2 regions of the Blautia sp. NSJ-140 genome follow, and region 2 is predicted to be linked to the other one. Evidence: riboswitches for the same ligand, from Rfam matches in the RefSeq annotation. Region 2 holds a riboswitch; the other holds the start of a gene.
The links. A riboswitch is a leader RNA that binds a small molecule or an ion and turns the genes downstream of it on or off. The one in region 2 is predicted to bind cobalamin.
Positions count from the first base shown of each region.

Region 1: linked by a shared signal. The riboswitch ahead of MUB50_RS13185 (ABC transporter permease) and the one ahead of MUB50_RS00275 (sirohydrochlorin cobaltochelatase) in region 2 are both predicted to bind cobalamin.

Region 1 is NZ_JALIFS010000011.1:126,662-134,473, forward strand. It holds gene MUB50_RS13175 (ABC-2 transporter permease) at 1-386, shown strand, start outside; gene MUB50_RS13180 (MATE family efflux transporter) at 541-1,899, shown strand; cobalamin riboswitch at 2,050-2,223, shown strand; gene MUB50_RS13185 (ABC transporter permease) at 2,360-3,289, shown strand; gene nikC (nickel transporter permease) at 3,305-4,168, shown strand; gene MUB50_RS13195 (ABC transporter ATP-binding protein) at 4,149-4,940, shown strand; gene MUB50_RS13200 (oligopeptide/dipeptide ABC transporter ATP-binding protein) at 4,950-5,888, shown strand; gene MUB50_RS13205 (nickel ABC transporter substrate-binding protein) at 5,918-7,486, shown strand; gene MUB50_RS13210 (class I SAM-dependent methyltransferase) at 7,492-7,812, shown strand, end outside.
Region 2 is NZ_JALIFS010000001.1:59,183-66,994, forward strand. It holds gene MUB50_RS00265 (ABC transporter substrate-binding protein) at 1-1,003, opposite strand, end outside; gene MUB50_RS00270 (hypothetical protein) at 1,000-2,001, opposite strand; gene MUB50_RS00275 (sirohydrochlorin cobaltochelatase) at 2,123-3,412, opposite strand; cobalamin riboswitch at 3,574-3,748, opposite strand; gene MUB50_RS00280 (NAD(P)/FAD-dependent oxidoreductase) at 4,151-5,530, opposite strand; gene MUB50_RS00285 (DNA internalization-related competence protein ComEC/Rec2) at 5,653-7,812, opposite strand, start outside.

The sequences.
Region 1 (7,812 bases), on a different contig from region 2:
GTGGATGGTGCATTGGAATGATCTGTGCAGGAATTATGGTACTCATAAATCCTGAAGAGGTGTTTGATCCGGAAATGCTGGCAATGGAGTTGATCACATTTTTTGTGTTTCAGGCAATTGCGGGAATTATGATCGCGATCAGGATAAGGTTCGAAGGAGAGAAAGGGCGAATTGTGCTGCCAATCGCAATTTTAATTATTTTTGCGATTTGTTATACAATTAGATCTTTTGTGAAGGCTAACCTGGGATTAAAAGAAAGTATTCTGCATATGATAGGGGGAATAGGGGATTTTGAAATCGCGATTGCCCTTATTGTGCTAAGTCTGCTTATATGGTTTGCTTCGTATAAGTATAGTATGAGAGCTATGAAGAAGAAAGAGTTTTAGGATAGGCGTGGCAAAAATGCTCCATAAAAAATAATGATTATAAAGATGTAATAGCTACCAAAAATATTATAAAACTTTGTGAAAAAATAGGATTGTGTTTCGTAAGAGTCCCTTGTAAAATAGCGGATAAGGATGAAAAGAAAAGGAGATTCTTATGGGAACCAATGAAAAAGATATGACTGCCGGATCCCCCGGAAAACTGATCATAACTTTTGCCATACCAATGATGCTTGGAAATATTTTTCAGCAGTTTTATACAATGGCAGACACCATGATCGTCGGACAAGTGGTAGGAGTTGAAGCACTGGCGGCAGTAGGTGCTGGAGATTGGCTGGTATGGCTGGTGTTGGGGATCATGACAGGTATCACACAGGGTTTTTCTATTCTTGTATCTCAGTATTATGGAGCAAGGGAAAAGGAAAATCTGAAATGCGCAGTGGCGAAAAGCTATATCATGACAGCATTATTGTCTGTGGTCGTACTCGCAGTAAGTGAAGGTACAGTTTATCATGTTCTTTTATTCTTACAGACACCGGATAATGTCATTGATCTGACAATGCTATATTTGCGGCTGATTTTTGCAGGAATCCCGATCATAGCTGCTTATAATATATTTGCAGCGATTCTTCGGGCACTTGGAAACAGCAGATCTCCATTGATCGCAATGACAGTGGCAGCAGTGATCAATGTGGGACTGGATCTGTTATTTGTGGCGGTTTTTGGTTGGGGTATAGCCGGAGCAGCAGTGGCGACCGTTATCGCACAGGGATTTTCAGCCTTATACTGTTTGATCGTATTACGTAAAATCCCGGATATCCGCCTGGAAAAGAAGGATTTTTACAGGCAGCCCTCTATGAGCCTGCGACTTTTGGAACTGGGAGTTCCTCTTGCAATACAGAATGTGATCATCTCCGTGGGAGGACTTGTGGTACAGTATGTGATCAATGGATTTGGTTTTCTGTTTGTGGCGGGATTTACGGCAGCGAACAAGCTGTATGGAGTTTTGGAGATGGCTGCCGTTTCATATGGATACGCCATTACAACCTATGTGGGCCAGAATCTTGGTGCCAAAAAATACCAGAGGATTCGAAAAGGTGTGCGCAGCGGCACTTATATGGCAGTGCTCACTTCGGCTTTCATTTCCGGCATGATGGTGTTGTTTGGACGTAATGTACTGTCTCTGTTTGTATCCGGTGAACCGGATCAGACCCGACAGGTATTGGATATAGCATATAAGTATTTGTTTATCATGGCTGTCTTTTTGTGGGTGCTGTATCTGCTGTATGTGTATCGTTCCGCTATCCAGGGCCTGGGTAATACTTTGATTCCGCTTGCCAGCGGCATTGCAGAATTTATAATGCGTGTCAGTGTTGCGCTGCTGTTGCCAAAAATGATCGGCGAAGATGGAATATACTATGCAGAGATCTGTGCATGGAGCAGCGCAGCTGTTTTATTATTCGTAAGTTATATGATCATTATACGGAAATATAAAGAAGTCACCGTTCATACATAATGTCATTTACTTGAGGAACCTATAATAATAGACAGGCAGAAAATATCCGGGTTTTAATATGAAATGTTCAGATATTTCATATTTGACAGAAAAACTATTTATATAAAAAGAAAAGTATGATATTATAATACTTATTCGTTGCAACTATGAAAATTGAATAGTCAGAAGGGTGTACAAAGTACTTAATAAGGAATCTGGTGAAATGCCAGAACAGCCACCGCTACTGTGACAGGGACGAAAACCAAAATATCACTGGAGAGATCCGGGAAGATGGTGAGTAGGAAGAACTGGAGTCAGGAGACTTGCCTTTTTGACAGAAGAATTCTGATTCGGATGGGATACAGAAGGAATAAGCTCTGCCTGAGGTGGAGGTTTGTTTTTTGTGCTGATATGATGCTGGATCATATCAGCTTTTTTTATTTTAACCGAATAAACAGATGAAAAATGAGGAGAAATGAAAATGGGAAAAGTAATTGCAAAGCGTTTTATATTTATGATTCCGGTAGTTCTGGCGGTTACATTTATTATTTTTATGCTGAGTTTTATATCGGCAGGTGATGCGGCCAGAGTTCTGGCGGAGAAAAAATACGAGCATCCGTCACCGGAGCAGATAGAAGAAGTACGGCATGAGGAAGGACTGGATCAGCCGGTGCTGGTACAATACGGGAAATGGCTGGATCAGGCACTTCACGGCGATTTTGGAAAATCATATTCTACCAGAAAACCGGCTTTTGAGGAATTAAAAAGATATTTTCCACAGACATTTAAACTGGCAGTTACTTCGTTTTTATTGTTGATGATCGTATCAGTCCCTCTTGGAATTTTGTCGGCAATTTATGAAAACAGAGTTCTGGATAAAGTCATTCGCATTTTGTCGTCCCTCAGTGTATCTATGCCGTCTTTCTGGATCGGTCTGATGCTGCTATATATATTTGGAGTAAAGCTAAAAGTGATTTCCGTGATCGGAGGAGATGCCGGAGGTATCCCGATTCTCGCGGCATTTGCCATGGATATCAGTTTCTTTGGAATTATGACGAGATTGATCCGTACTAATATGATACAGGTGCTGAAGCAGGATTACATACGTGCCAGCAGAGCCAAGGGATTGTCATCTGTAAATGTAATTTTGCGTCATGGTCTGAAAAATATTCTGATTCCTGTGCTGACACGTCTGGTATCAATTGTGATCGGTTTTTTCTGTGGCTCAGCTGTGATAGAAAGTATTTTTTCAATTCAGGGAATCGGAAATCTGGCATTGAAATCCGTGATCTCAAAAGACACTCCGGTGCTGCAATGTTTTATCTTTATTCTGGCTATTGGCATTGTAGTATTAAATTTTCTTGTGGATATCGCCTATTCTGCGATTGACCGGCGAATCCAGTTAAAGTAAAGGAGAGATCATAGAATGGGAAGCAGAAGAAAGCAGAAAACAGAAAAAAGCATGATCCAGAATCTGTACTGGAAACAGGTATTCCGGTCACCAAAAACAAAAATAGGATTGATGGTGGTCATAATTTTTGTATTGGCAGCTATTTTTGCACCTGTACTGGCGCCGCATGATCCACTGCTTGTGGATGTTTCGATAAAATTAAAGAATCCGTCGGCGGCATATCCTTTAGGTACTGATCAGCTGGGACGATGTATTTTATCAAGACTTCTCTGGGGCAGCCGGTATTCACTGAGCTATAGCTTTACGGTGCTTCTGATCACCGTATGTGTCGGGGTGCCGATCGGACTGTTTGCCGGATACGTAGGTGGAAAAATCGATTCCATAATTATGAGGATCATTGATGTATTTATGGCTATGCCGGTCTTTATTGTGGCACTTGCCATTGCAGGAACCGTAGGAGCCAGCGGCGCTCATCTGATCCTGTCCTTATCGGTCGTATCCTGGGCAGAATATGCAAGGCTTGCCCGTGCATTGACACTTCAGGAAAAAAATAAAAATTATATGACCGCACTAAAAGCCGGAGGCTGCGGCCACGCAAGGATCATATTCAGGCATGTATTGAGAAATATCCTGCCATCTGTGATCGCACTGGCAACAATGGAAATCGGTTCGATCATTCTGTCAATTGCCGGTTTTTCCTTTATCGGCCTTGGTGTGCAGGCGCCGACACCGGAATGGGGGATCATGCTTAGTGACAGTAAAAGTTATATCCAGACTTATCCAAGACTGATGTTTTATCCGGGTATACTGATCATGATCATTGTTCTGGCATTTAATTATCTGGGGGAGGGAATACAAAATGGAACAGCCCAAAAATGATGTTCTAAAGGTAAAAAGATTACATGTGGAGTTTCAGACCTCTCACGGAATGGTTCATGCAGTAAAAGATGTCAGCCTGGAAGTAAAGCGCGGAAGGATCCATGCTCTGGTGGGAGAAAGCGGAAGCGGCAAGTCAGTTACCTCTCTGACGATCATGAATCTGCTTGCAGGAAATGGAAAGGTGATATCCGGAGATGTGACACTGAACGAAAAGAGTCTTCTGAAGTTATCAGGAAAAGAAAAACGACAGTTATACGGAGACAGGATCGGAATGATCTTTCAGGATCCGACCGCTGCTCTTGATCCGCTTTTTACAGTTGAACAACTGCTTCTGGAAGGACTGAGGAAACATCGCAGAATGAGCAAAAAACAGGCAAGGGAAGCTGCGTTGGAAAGTCTGCGGATGATGAATCTGCGTGATCCGGAAGAACTGATGAAGAAAAAACCTTACGAATTGTCTGGAGGTATGTGCCAACGTGTTATGATCGCCATTGCCATGTCCATGAAACCGGATTATCTGATTGCAGATGAGCCGACGACAGCATTGGATGTAACCGTACAGAAGCAGATCCTGGAAGAAATCTATCAGCTATCCAGGAAAGAAAATCTGGGTGTGTTATTTATTACGCATGATCTGGGTGTGGTGGCAGAGATCGCAGATGATGTTTCGATCATGAAAGACGGCGAAATAGTGGAAAACGGAACAGTTGAAGAGATCTTTTATCATCCGCAGCATTCATATACAAAAAAACTGTTGGATGCAGTTTTATAGGGGAAAAGTATGAGTACGTTACTAAAGACAGAACATTTAAAAAAATATTATGGCAAGAAAAAAATTGTGAAGGCAGTGGATGATGTAAGTCTGGAAATCCATGCAGGATCATCCATGGCCCTGATCGGTGAAAGTGGAAGTGGTAAAACTACATTCGGAAAGCTGATCGCCGGCCTGGAGAAACCTACAGATGGAAAATTCTGGTTTCAGGGACAGGAAATGCAGGATTTGTCTGAAAAGCAGTTTCGTCCATATCGCAAGAATCTTCAGATGGTCTTTCAAAGCAGCAGCGGGGTATTTGATCCCGGTTATACCATTGGAGAAAATATTCTGGAAATTTTGAAATTACATGAAAAACTGCAAGAGGGAGAGTATGAAGAACGGGTAAAAGAAGCTTTGATCCAGACGGGGCTTGATCCGGATATTCGCAACCGTTATGTTGGACAGATTTCAGGAGGTCAGTGTCAGAGAGCTAATATTGCGAGAGCATTGGTATTAAGACCGGAACTTGTGATCTGTGATGAACCGGTATCCAGTCTGGATTATTCCATACGAAAGCAGATCCTGCATCTGTTAAATGAACTGCAGGAAAAATATGAGATGACCTATTTACTGATCACTCACGATCTGTCCAATGTTCCATATCTCTGCAAAGAGGTGGCTATCATGTATCAGGGACGCGTGGTCGAGTTTATCGATCATACGGACAGCTTAAAGGAGACTGCTGTACATCCTTATACAAAAGATCTGTTTGATTCTATTCCGGTAAAAGAACCGAAAATGCGAAGAATCGGATCGCAGGAAAAGAAAATATTTTCAGATACCATTCCGGAACAAGGCTGCCCATATCAGAACCGGTGCATAAGATGTACAAACATATGCAGAGAGCATATACCGGAATTGACAGAAATTGAAACAGGACATTTTGCGGCATGTCATATGCTGTAAAATATAAAACAAACAAAGGAGAAGAAGAAATGAAGAAAAGACGTGTAGCAAAACTGATAGCATTGAGCATGGTGGCGGCAACTTTACTGACAGGTGTCAATGTACAGGCAAAAGAGGAAAAAGTAGTTACGGCAATGACATCCATTGATCTGACTCCTGAACTTTGTGATCCTACAAAAAGTGGTGCGGACTTTCGTCTTTATGAAATGATCTATGATCCACTGGTGCGTTATGGAGAAAATGGAGAAATTAAACCGGCATTGGCAGAATCCTGGGATATCAGCAAAGATGGCACAACCTATACGTTTCATTTAAGAAAAGATGTGAAATTCTCAGACGGTACAGTGTTTAATGCAGACAATGTGATGTGGAATTATAACAGATGGGTGGAACAGGATGTGATCGGTAACTTTTCAGCCAAACTGGAAAATGTTACAAAGGTAGATGATTATACTGTAGAATTTAAGTTTGCAGAACCATGCTATACATTGCTGATCGAATTCAGCTATCCAAGACCATTCCGTTTCACCTGTGAAAGTGCAATGGATGAAGACGGAGAATTTTGTCAGGAAGTAGGTACCGGAATGTGGATGATCGACAGTTATGAAAGCGGTCAGGAGGTTGTCCTGGTACCAAATCCTAATTATTACGGTGAGAAACCAAATATTGATAAAGTAGTTCTGAAACAGGTGGTAGACGGTGATGCCAGAGTGATGGCACTTCAGAGTGGAGAGGCAGATCTGAATCTTCAGGATATTCCATCCGAAAGCTTCAGTATTATCCAGGCAGATAAAAATTTATCGACAGAACAGCAGGTTTCCACACTTTCTTACTATCTGATCGAAAATTATGATACACCGGCGCTTCAGGATATAAACGTACGTCAGGCACTGAATTATGCAACAAATAAAGAAAGCATTGTAAATGATCTGCTGGATGGTTACGGCAATCCGGCAACCGGACTTATGTCTTCGACAGTTCCTTATGTAACAGAAGAAAACAGCAAGGGTTATCCATATGATCCGGATAAAGCGAAGGAACTGTTAAAGGAAGCAGGATATGAGGATACAGACGGAGATGGTATTGTAGAAAAAGACGGAGAACCACTGAGCCTCAGACTGGTATTCCAGACTGAAGAATATGCTTCCTGGAAGTCACTGTGTGAATACCTGAAATCTGAATATGAGAAGGTTGGTGTGGGTGTTGAACTGGTAGAAAAAGAATCTGCAGCTTACTATGATGAGATCTGGAACACCAGAGACTACGATCTGTGCATTTACCGCAGCTATGAAGACTCCTGGATGCCTCATGGTTTCCTGAAATCAATGTTCTATGCGGAAGATGGAGCAAAAGCAGTAAACTGGTACGATGAGGAGCTGAACAAAGATCTCGGAGAAGTATTAAAAACACAGGATGAAGAAAAACGTACGGAATTATACGATAAGATCCTTACACGTATCAATGATCAGGCAGTAACAGTGCCGCTGTATTATCCGAACCGTGATTATATCTATAATAATACCAGACTGACCAATGTAGAGCTTGCACCGACTGCCTATGAAGGCATTAACTGGGCAACACTGGATGTAGTGGAGTAAAAAAAATGTTTGAAAAAATCGAGAATAAATGGACAGAAGATTCCGGTGATTATGATGATATGATCCAAAAACAATTGAGTAACAAAAGAACGGTATCTCACTGGACAAAAGAATTGAAAAGACTTCTTGGACCTGAGCCCCTTCGTATTTTAGAAGTGGGCTGCGGCCCGGGTTTTATGAGCATCATAGCAGCGCGTCTGGGACATGATGTAAAAGCGATAGATGGTTCATCAGGAATGGTAGAAAAAGCCAGAAGGAATATGCGACAGTATCATCAACAGGTGGAAATCTGTGAGGAAGATGGTGTAACTTTGCCATTGGAACAA
Region 2 (7,812 bases):
TCACTGCCTTGAAATCTGCAAGAAGCTTACTTTTGGAAAGAAGCTCATCAATGGTCTTAAGTTCCCCGTCGATCGTACTGTTGTAGATGATATAGTCTGCATCCTTCGCCTTGGCATAAAATTCTTCCATCTGCATATTCATGGTAGAAAGAGCATTGTCATTTACTCCCGTATCCTCCGGAACATAATTTCCTCCTGCGAGGGAAATCATTTCCGAAACATAGTCGCCGCTTTTTCTTATATTTACCGCACCTACGGAGTTGATATAAAAGAACGCCACGGTCTTGTCTGTTTTATCTGCGGTGAGAACCTTATCCAACTTGTCCGTCTGCTCTTTGAATACCTTTTCTGCCACATCTTCTTTTCCCAGAAGAACTGCGTAAAGTTTCATCCACTCGGTTCTTCCAAGAGGATGACTCTCATAGCTGGAACGCTCTACCATTACAGGGATCCCGAACTGCTCCAGCTTCTCCTGTACCTCCGGATTGTGATGGATCATGGTGGATTCAATGGCAAGATCACAGCCCTCGTTCAGGATCAGCTCGTAATCCGGAGCACTGTACTTGCCGGCATAGATCATCTTTTTCTGTTCCATGGCGTCCTTTGCTTCCTGGATATACCATCCGTCTTCCTTGGTTCCGGAAAGCTTGATGCTGTCAATCCCGTCGATAGCGCGGAAAAGATCCATGGCCGAGGTTGCTACCAGATAGATATTGTTTATGGGCTGCTGCAGAACCGCAATGTCAGGATCCAGCCCCTCCGGTGCTTTCCTGCCCTCGGGAACTACAAGAAACTGTCCTTCCTGATCAATGGTGAGCAGCGCATAGCCATCGTTGTAGTAATCCACATTAAATTCCTTTGCGTAGGAAAGATCCATACTGTGGTCAAAGGTAAGGCCTGGAATATCCGCAGGCTTATGTTCTGTCTCTGCTGCCTGCACTGCAAAAGCACACCCCAGGATCAGGGTCAGCGTCAGAAATATGTATGAAATTATTTTTTTCATTTTTCTTCCTTTTTCATACTTGAAGAATCAAAATTCAGAGTATACTCAATCTCGTGAGGCGTACTCATGGCTACAGTATCTGCAGTCACTTCCATTTCTGCATCAAAGACAGTGACCGGGATCTCAAATGTGGAGTTTCCGTCTTTGTTCACCGGCTCATATTTTTCGCCGTCCACGATCATATAATCATAATTCGGACTGCTCCAGATGATGGTTGCCGTAGCTTCTTTGTCCTTGATCTCTACTTTGGCCGGAGATTCTACAGATGCTCTTCCTGATCCGCCTGTAAGGGTTACATCAGTCTCATAGGTTCCATCCTCCAGCTTCAGATCTTCCGGCTTTTTCCCTTCGGATTTCTTGTCGTCAGAGGTTTCTCCATCTTTGGACTCATCTGACTTTTCTGCTGTCTTTTTGTCAGAGGCAGCTCCTTCTTTTTCTGTATCGTCCGCTGTTTTTTCAGCAGTATCCTCTGTTTTTACAGGATCCTTTACGCTGACTTTATGGTCGTACCATTTGCCTTTTTCTCCCAGGATCGCCACGTTAAATTCCTCACCAATGGCCGATACCGGGATATCAAATCCGTAAACCTCTTCTGTATAACCATCGCTGTACTTAACTGTATCTGTGGTCGGATCGATAATCTCTGCTCCGTCCTTCTGGGCATCCTCGGCAGTTCCCGCAAACAGGTTAACGATCTTCTTGGAAACCAGACTTACGTGGATGGTCATTTTACCATCTTTGACCGTGAGTTCTCCTTTTTTGTCATTGGCCTCATTTACATGAAACATGCTGCTGTCTGTATCAAACTCTGCTGTATAAACGCCATCTTCCAGTGTATCTGCTTTGTCTGCATCCGTATCCTTTTCTCCGGAAGTTTCTGCTTCCTCACCGGACTCGGTTTTTGTTTCGTCTGTTTTTGCCATCGCAGGCACAGAACCCAGCACCAGGACTGATGCACTTGCCATTGCAAGAATTAAGTTTACATAGCGTTTTTTCATGATAATCTTCTCCCTTCCATAGATACAGCAATCTGCCCGGAAAACAGTCTTCCTGATCTTTCCGGGCAGTTACATTGATTTCTTATAGGTATCTGAACTCACTCAGATATTTTTGTATTTATTATTCTGCGGACTCCTCAGCAGAATCAGCCTCTGTATCTGCTGCATCAGAATCTGCGGATTCATCAGTGCTTCCCAGAGAATCGATTGCTGCCTTTGTATGCTCTACATAAAGCTTCTCAACGGCTTCGATCCTTCCAAGACCCTCGATCTGGCAGTCAACCTTATCGAAGTTTCCGGATGCTACAAACTGGCTCTTCCAGGAATCCTCATCATCACCGGCCATATCGTTGTTTGCATGGTCTCCGGCAACAACCATCAGCGGACGAAGAACAACGTTCTTGTATCCTGCTTCTTTTACTTTCTCGATAACCTTGTCGCAGGCTGTGTCTTCCGGCTCACCCTCTACAGTACCGATGAATGCGTTCTTGAATCCAAGGTCTTCCATCTGTGTCTGCATCTGATCGTATGTAATATTAGCTGTATGGGATGTTCCATGTCCCATAAATACGAATGCTGTACCAGCCTCAGCTGCTGCATCCATACTGTCAAATCCTGCCTCTTTGCAAGCCTCATCTGTGATCGCCTGAGCAACTGCTTTCTTGTCATCGTTGATCACTGTTGCATCATCTCCAACCTCGCCGAGCATTGGCTCTGCGATAGCTACAGACTCGAATTTATCTTTATATTCATTGATCGCTTCTGTCATCTCATCGTACTCAGCACCGTGCATCAGGTGAGTAGGCTGTACAACCAGGTTCTTAACACCATTCTCTACTGCACGGTCAAGAGCCTGCTGCATATTATCGATCACTTCATCATCTCTTGCCTCTACATGGTTGATGATGATCTGTGCTGTAAATGCTCTTCTTACAGACCAGTCCGGATAAGCTTCTGCAAGAGCATCCTCGATTCCCTTGACATCCTCTGCACGGCTGTCATTGAAGGAAGTACCGAAGCTTACAACAAGAAGCTCATTCTCACCGATCTCATCCTGGTTACGCGGATCGTCCTTGGAAGCATCTCCTGTGTCACGTCCAAAGTAATCCGGATCTGCATTCTCACCCTCTACCAGCTCTTTCTGAGCGTCTGTCAGAGCATCCCATGCTTCTTTGGCTGCCTTGCAGTCCTCATCTGTTGTGTCGTTTCTTTCCTGTACATAGATCTTGTCGATCAGAGCTGCTACATTATCTGCTGCTTCCTGATCTGCATCGGAAGCCTCTGTGGTATCAGCTGCCTCAGCGTTCTCTTCTGTAGCAGAATCCTCTGCTGCCATTGCTGTTGTAGCTGCACCCATAGAGCATGTCATGGAAACTGCGAGCATCAGAGCTAACATTGTTTTTCTTTTCATTTCTTATTGTCCTCTTTTCATGTATTTCCAGAATACTGATATGTACAAAAAACGGCAGCTCTCTGCGGCTGCCTGCTCACACATGATTCTCTGCGCAATACAAATACATAAAAAGAAGTTCTGTATTGTTATGGAGAATACAGATTCGTAAACCGCGAACCCTTGAATCTCGCAATAAGGCAGTTCTCCTGACTTGGTTCCACGCTGCTTTCCCTTCCCGGTCTCCCAGTGGTTATAAAAGCAGCTCCCCTTTCACAGTGACGGTATCGTTCCGGATTCTCACCGGATTCTCTTTTGCACATCCGACTGGATGCAACCTTATCGTTATAACATTTGCACATATTTTCTTTTATCTGGTTATCTAATTTTTACCACAAACTCACAAATTTGTCAAGATTGATGTCGGACGATTCACGGTTTTCTGTGACCTTCAGTTACTGTTCACTCCGTTCTCAGTAACACGCTTCGCGATGCACAGAATTTATGCTGATCGCATAAATTCGCGCGGTATGTCTCGGTTTTTCTGTGACCTTCGCTCACAAAAAACACCTCGCGGGACATTACCAGTGAACAGTAACGACCTTCACTCACAAAAACAGCCCCTTTCTGTCATCACCCTGATATCAGAAAAGGACTGTTTTGCTCATAATCGATAAACTGCTTCGCAGTTTATCTGGTTAAACGGATATTCGCAATCCGCTTCGCTACTTGCTCATAACAGATAAACTGCTCTGCAGTTTATCTGTTAAAATACTTCTGCTCCAGGTATCTGGCTACGTAGATTCCGCTGGCAGATGCATGGGAAAGAGAGTGTGTCACACCGCTGCAGTCTCCGATAACAAAGAGACCCTTGTGGCAAGTTTCCAGATTTTCGTCGATCTCAACCTCCATGTTGTAGAATTTAACCTCCACGCCATAAAGCAAAGTATCGTCATCCGCGGTTCCCGGTGCGATCTTGTCCAGGGCATAGATCATCTCGATGATGCCATCCAGGATACGTTTCGGCATAACAAGGCTTAAATCTCCCGGTGTCGCAGAAAGTGTAGGTGTTACGAAGCTTTCCTCAATACGGGCTTTTGTGCTTCGTCTTCCGCGGATCAGATCTCCGAACCGCTGTACCATAACACCACCGCCAAGCATATTGGAAAGTCTTGCAATGCTCTCACCGTATCCGTTGCTGTCATGGAACGGCTCTGAGAAATGCTTGGATACCAGAAGGGCAAAGTTTGTATTGTTGGTATGCTTTGCCGGATCTTCGTAGCTGTGACCGTTTACTGTGATGATACCGTTGGTATTTTCATTCACGACAACACCTCGCGGGTTCATGCAGAAGGTACGGACCATATCCTCAAACTTCTCAGTTCTGTAAACGATCTTGCTCTCATAAAGCTCATCTGTCAGACGGCTGAAAACCTCTGCCGGAAGCTCCACACGGACTCCGATGTCCACACGGTTGGAAAGAGTCGGGATCTTAAGCTCTGTACATACAGTTTCCATCCATTTACTTCCGCTTCGTCCTGCGGAGATGATACAGTAAGTTCCCTCGTAACGCTCATCGCCTACAACAACTGCGTAACCATCTTCTGTTTTCTCCACTTTATCAACAGATGCGTCAAAATAGAAATCCACATGGTCTTTCATTTTTTCATAGAGGTTCTGCAGCACCACATAGTTGATATCTGTTCCCAGATGACGGACTGATGCATCCAGAAGATGCAGGCCATTCTGAAGGCAGAGCTTACGAATCTCACTGTTTGTGGTGGAATAAAGCCTGGTTCCTTCACCGCCATGCATCAGGTTCAGTTTATCTACATATTCCATCAGCTCTGTGGCTGTATCCTTGCCGATATGCTGGTACAGAGTTCCGCCAAACTGATTGGTGATATTATATTTTCCATCGGAAAAAGCACCTGCACCGCCAAATCCCTTCATGATCGCGCAGGTTTTGCAGTGGATACAGGATTTTACTTTCTTTCCGTCGATGGGACATTTTCTTTTTTCCAGAGGATGACCTGCTTCAAAAACTGCGATCTTTTTCTCCGGATCATTATTCATCAGTTCATAGGCTGCAAAGATCCCACCGGGACCTGCCCCTACGATCAGTACATCATACTTCATAAATAAAAACTCCTTATTTTGTATTGCACATTTTCAGTGCTTTGTTTTTGCACAAACCCTGTCTATTCTACAACAAACGTGTTCAAAAGTCACCGTTTTTTTTCGGTTTTGGAAAAAAATCCTCAATCCTTCCGGAACCTTCCGATCTTAAGCTTTTTTCCATCTGTTTCCACAGTGATAGCACCGTTTTTCATGGTGTATTCCACCTGACTTCCGGCCTCTTTAAGCCGCTCTACGGTTTCCGGTGACGGATGTCCGTAGGTGTTGGCGGAAGAACAGGAAATGATCGCCACTTCCGGCTTTATTTTCTCAAGAAATGCTTCTGTGGTAGAATAACGGGAACCGTGATGTCCCACCTTCAGACAGTCAACATCCTCAAGCACCCCGGCTGCCAGAAGCTTTTTCTCCGTATCTGCACCGATATCTCCGGTAAAAAGCATCCGGAATTCTCCAAAAGACAACTTCATCACCATTGCTTCCTCATTCACATCTTTTCCCGCAGCATTTTTTTCCGGCCACAGAACAGAAAAAGATACCCTTCCGCAAAGCAGCTCATCTCCCTTTTCTGCTGTCACTACCTTAACTCCGGCAGTTTTTGCTGTCTCTGCAAGCTCCCTCCACGCATCTGGTCTTTCAACCCAGGCAGGCAGGATCAGATATCCGGCCCGGATGGTTGTGAGACCTTTTCCCATATATTCCAGAAGTTCCTTCACACCGTTGATGTGATCCTGATCTGTATGAGAAATAAAAATCCCATCCAGCCAGGAAATCCCCTGACTTTTCAATGCCGGCAAAAGACAGTATCTTCCAAGGTCCGACTGGCTGCTGCTTCCTCCGTCGATCAGAAAATGGTGATCCTCCGGGGTCTCCACAAGAATACCGTCCCCTTGTCCTACATCCAGGCAGATCACCTTCAGACTTCCTGCCGGATGATATCCCAGTATCAGGATTCCGACTGCCAGAAAAATACCGGCTGTTATCCGGATAGCATATAGCTTCCGGCAACCTGCTTCCGACCGCTCCCCTGATAGCTCCGTTTCCTCACAGACTGCTTTTTTCTTCCGGCGCTGTTCTTTTATATACTGTCCCATAAACAGAACTGTGATCAAAAAACCATAATATACCAGGATCTGCCATATTTCCGGCTCCCCTCCGATCCAGGTACTCCATCCCGACCTTCCTGCCAGACTGCAGAGATATTCATAAAAAAGCAGCAGTACCCTTGCCGGCAGGAGCACCAGTTTTGCTGCGGGAATACTGAGAATCCCCAGCAGCAGCGCCGCCATTCCTCCAGTCAGCACTACCCCCACACTTGGAAGCACCAACAGATTCAGGATAAATCCGGCAATAGAGACTTCTCCGAAAAACTTCAGCATCACCGGCAAAGTCACAAGCTGAAGAGCTATAGGACTTACCAGTGCCTTTGTCCATTTTTTCTCCGCTCCTGCAAGGGCACAGATCTTTTCCGCAGCGAGCCCCATTCCCAGAACACAGCCAAAGGACAGAAGAAATCCGCTGTCCAGGAGATAGGCCGGAGATTCCACAAGGATCATCATGGCAGTTACGGAAAGAGCACTCATCATATCATAGATCCGTCCGGTGATCCTGGCTCCCATGGCGATCAGAAACATAGTTACTGCACGCATGGTGGAAACACTCCCTCCGGTCATGATCCCATACTGCAGCATCACTCCCAGAGAAAAAATCCCGGCAGGCCAGATTCCCAGTCCCATCTTCTTTAGAAGGTTGTAAAGCCCCATTCCCAGAATACTGATATGAAGTCCGCTGATGGCAAGGATATGTATGATTCCGGCCAGCTGATAGCGCATCTGTGTTTCCGGATCCAGTTCCTGTTTGTCTCCAAGCGTCATGGCACAAAAAACAGGCGCATCTTTTCCTGCTGCTTCCTTCAGGATCTGTCTGCAGCTTTCTTTTATCTCCAAAAGGAGCTGCCTGTAGCCGGAATACACGGCTGTTTTCTTTTGGAGCACAGCGTTCTTCATGAAATAATAAATATGACGACAGGCATAAAAGTGTTGGCTATCAAAGCCCCCCGGATTCGCAGGACCTTCCACTCTTTTCAGCGTTCCCTTGACCAGGATCCGCATTCCCGGTTTCAGATCTTCTTCTTTTTTGAGAAATATTCTTACATTTTCAATTGGAAATTTTTTTGACTGATGGATAAGATATGTTTTTTTCAGATAAACAGACTGGGAAAATTCTGTGTTTTCATACTGTTCCACTTCCCCGCAGATCATGGAACCAGGATGCGCTTCGATCTG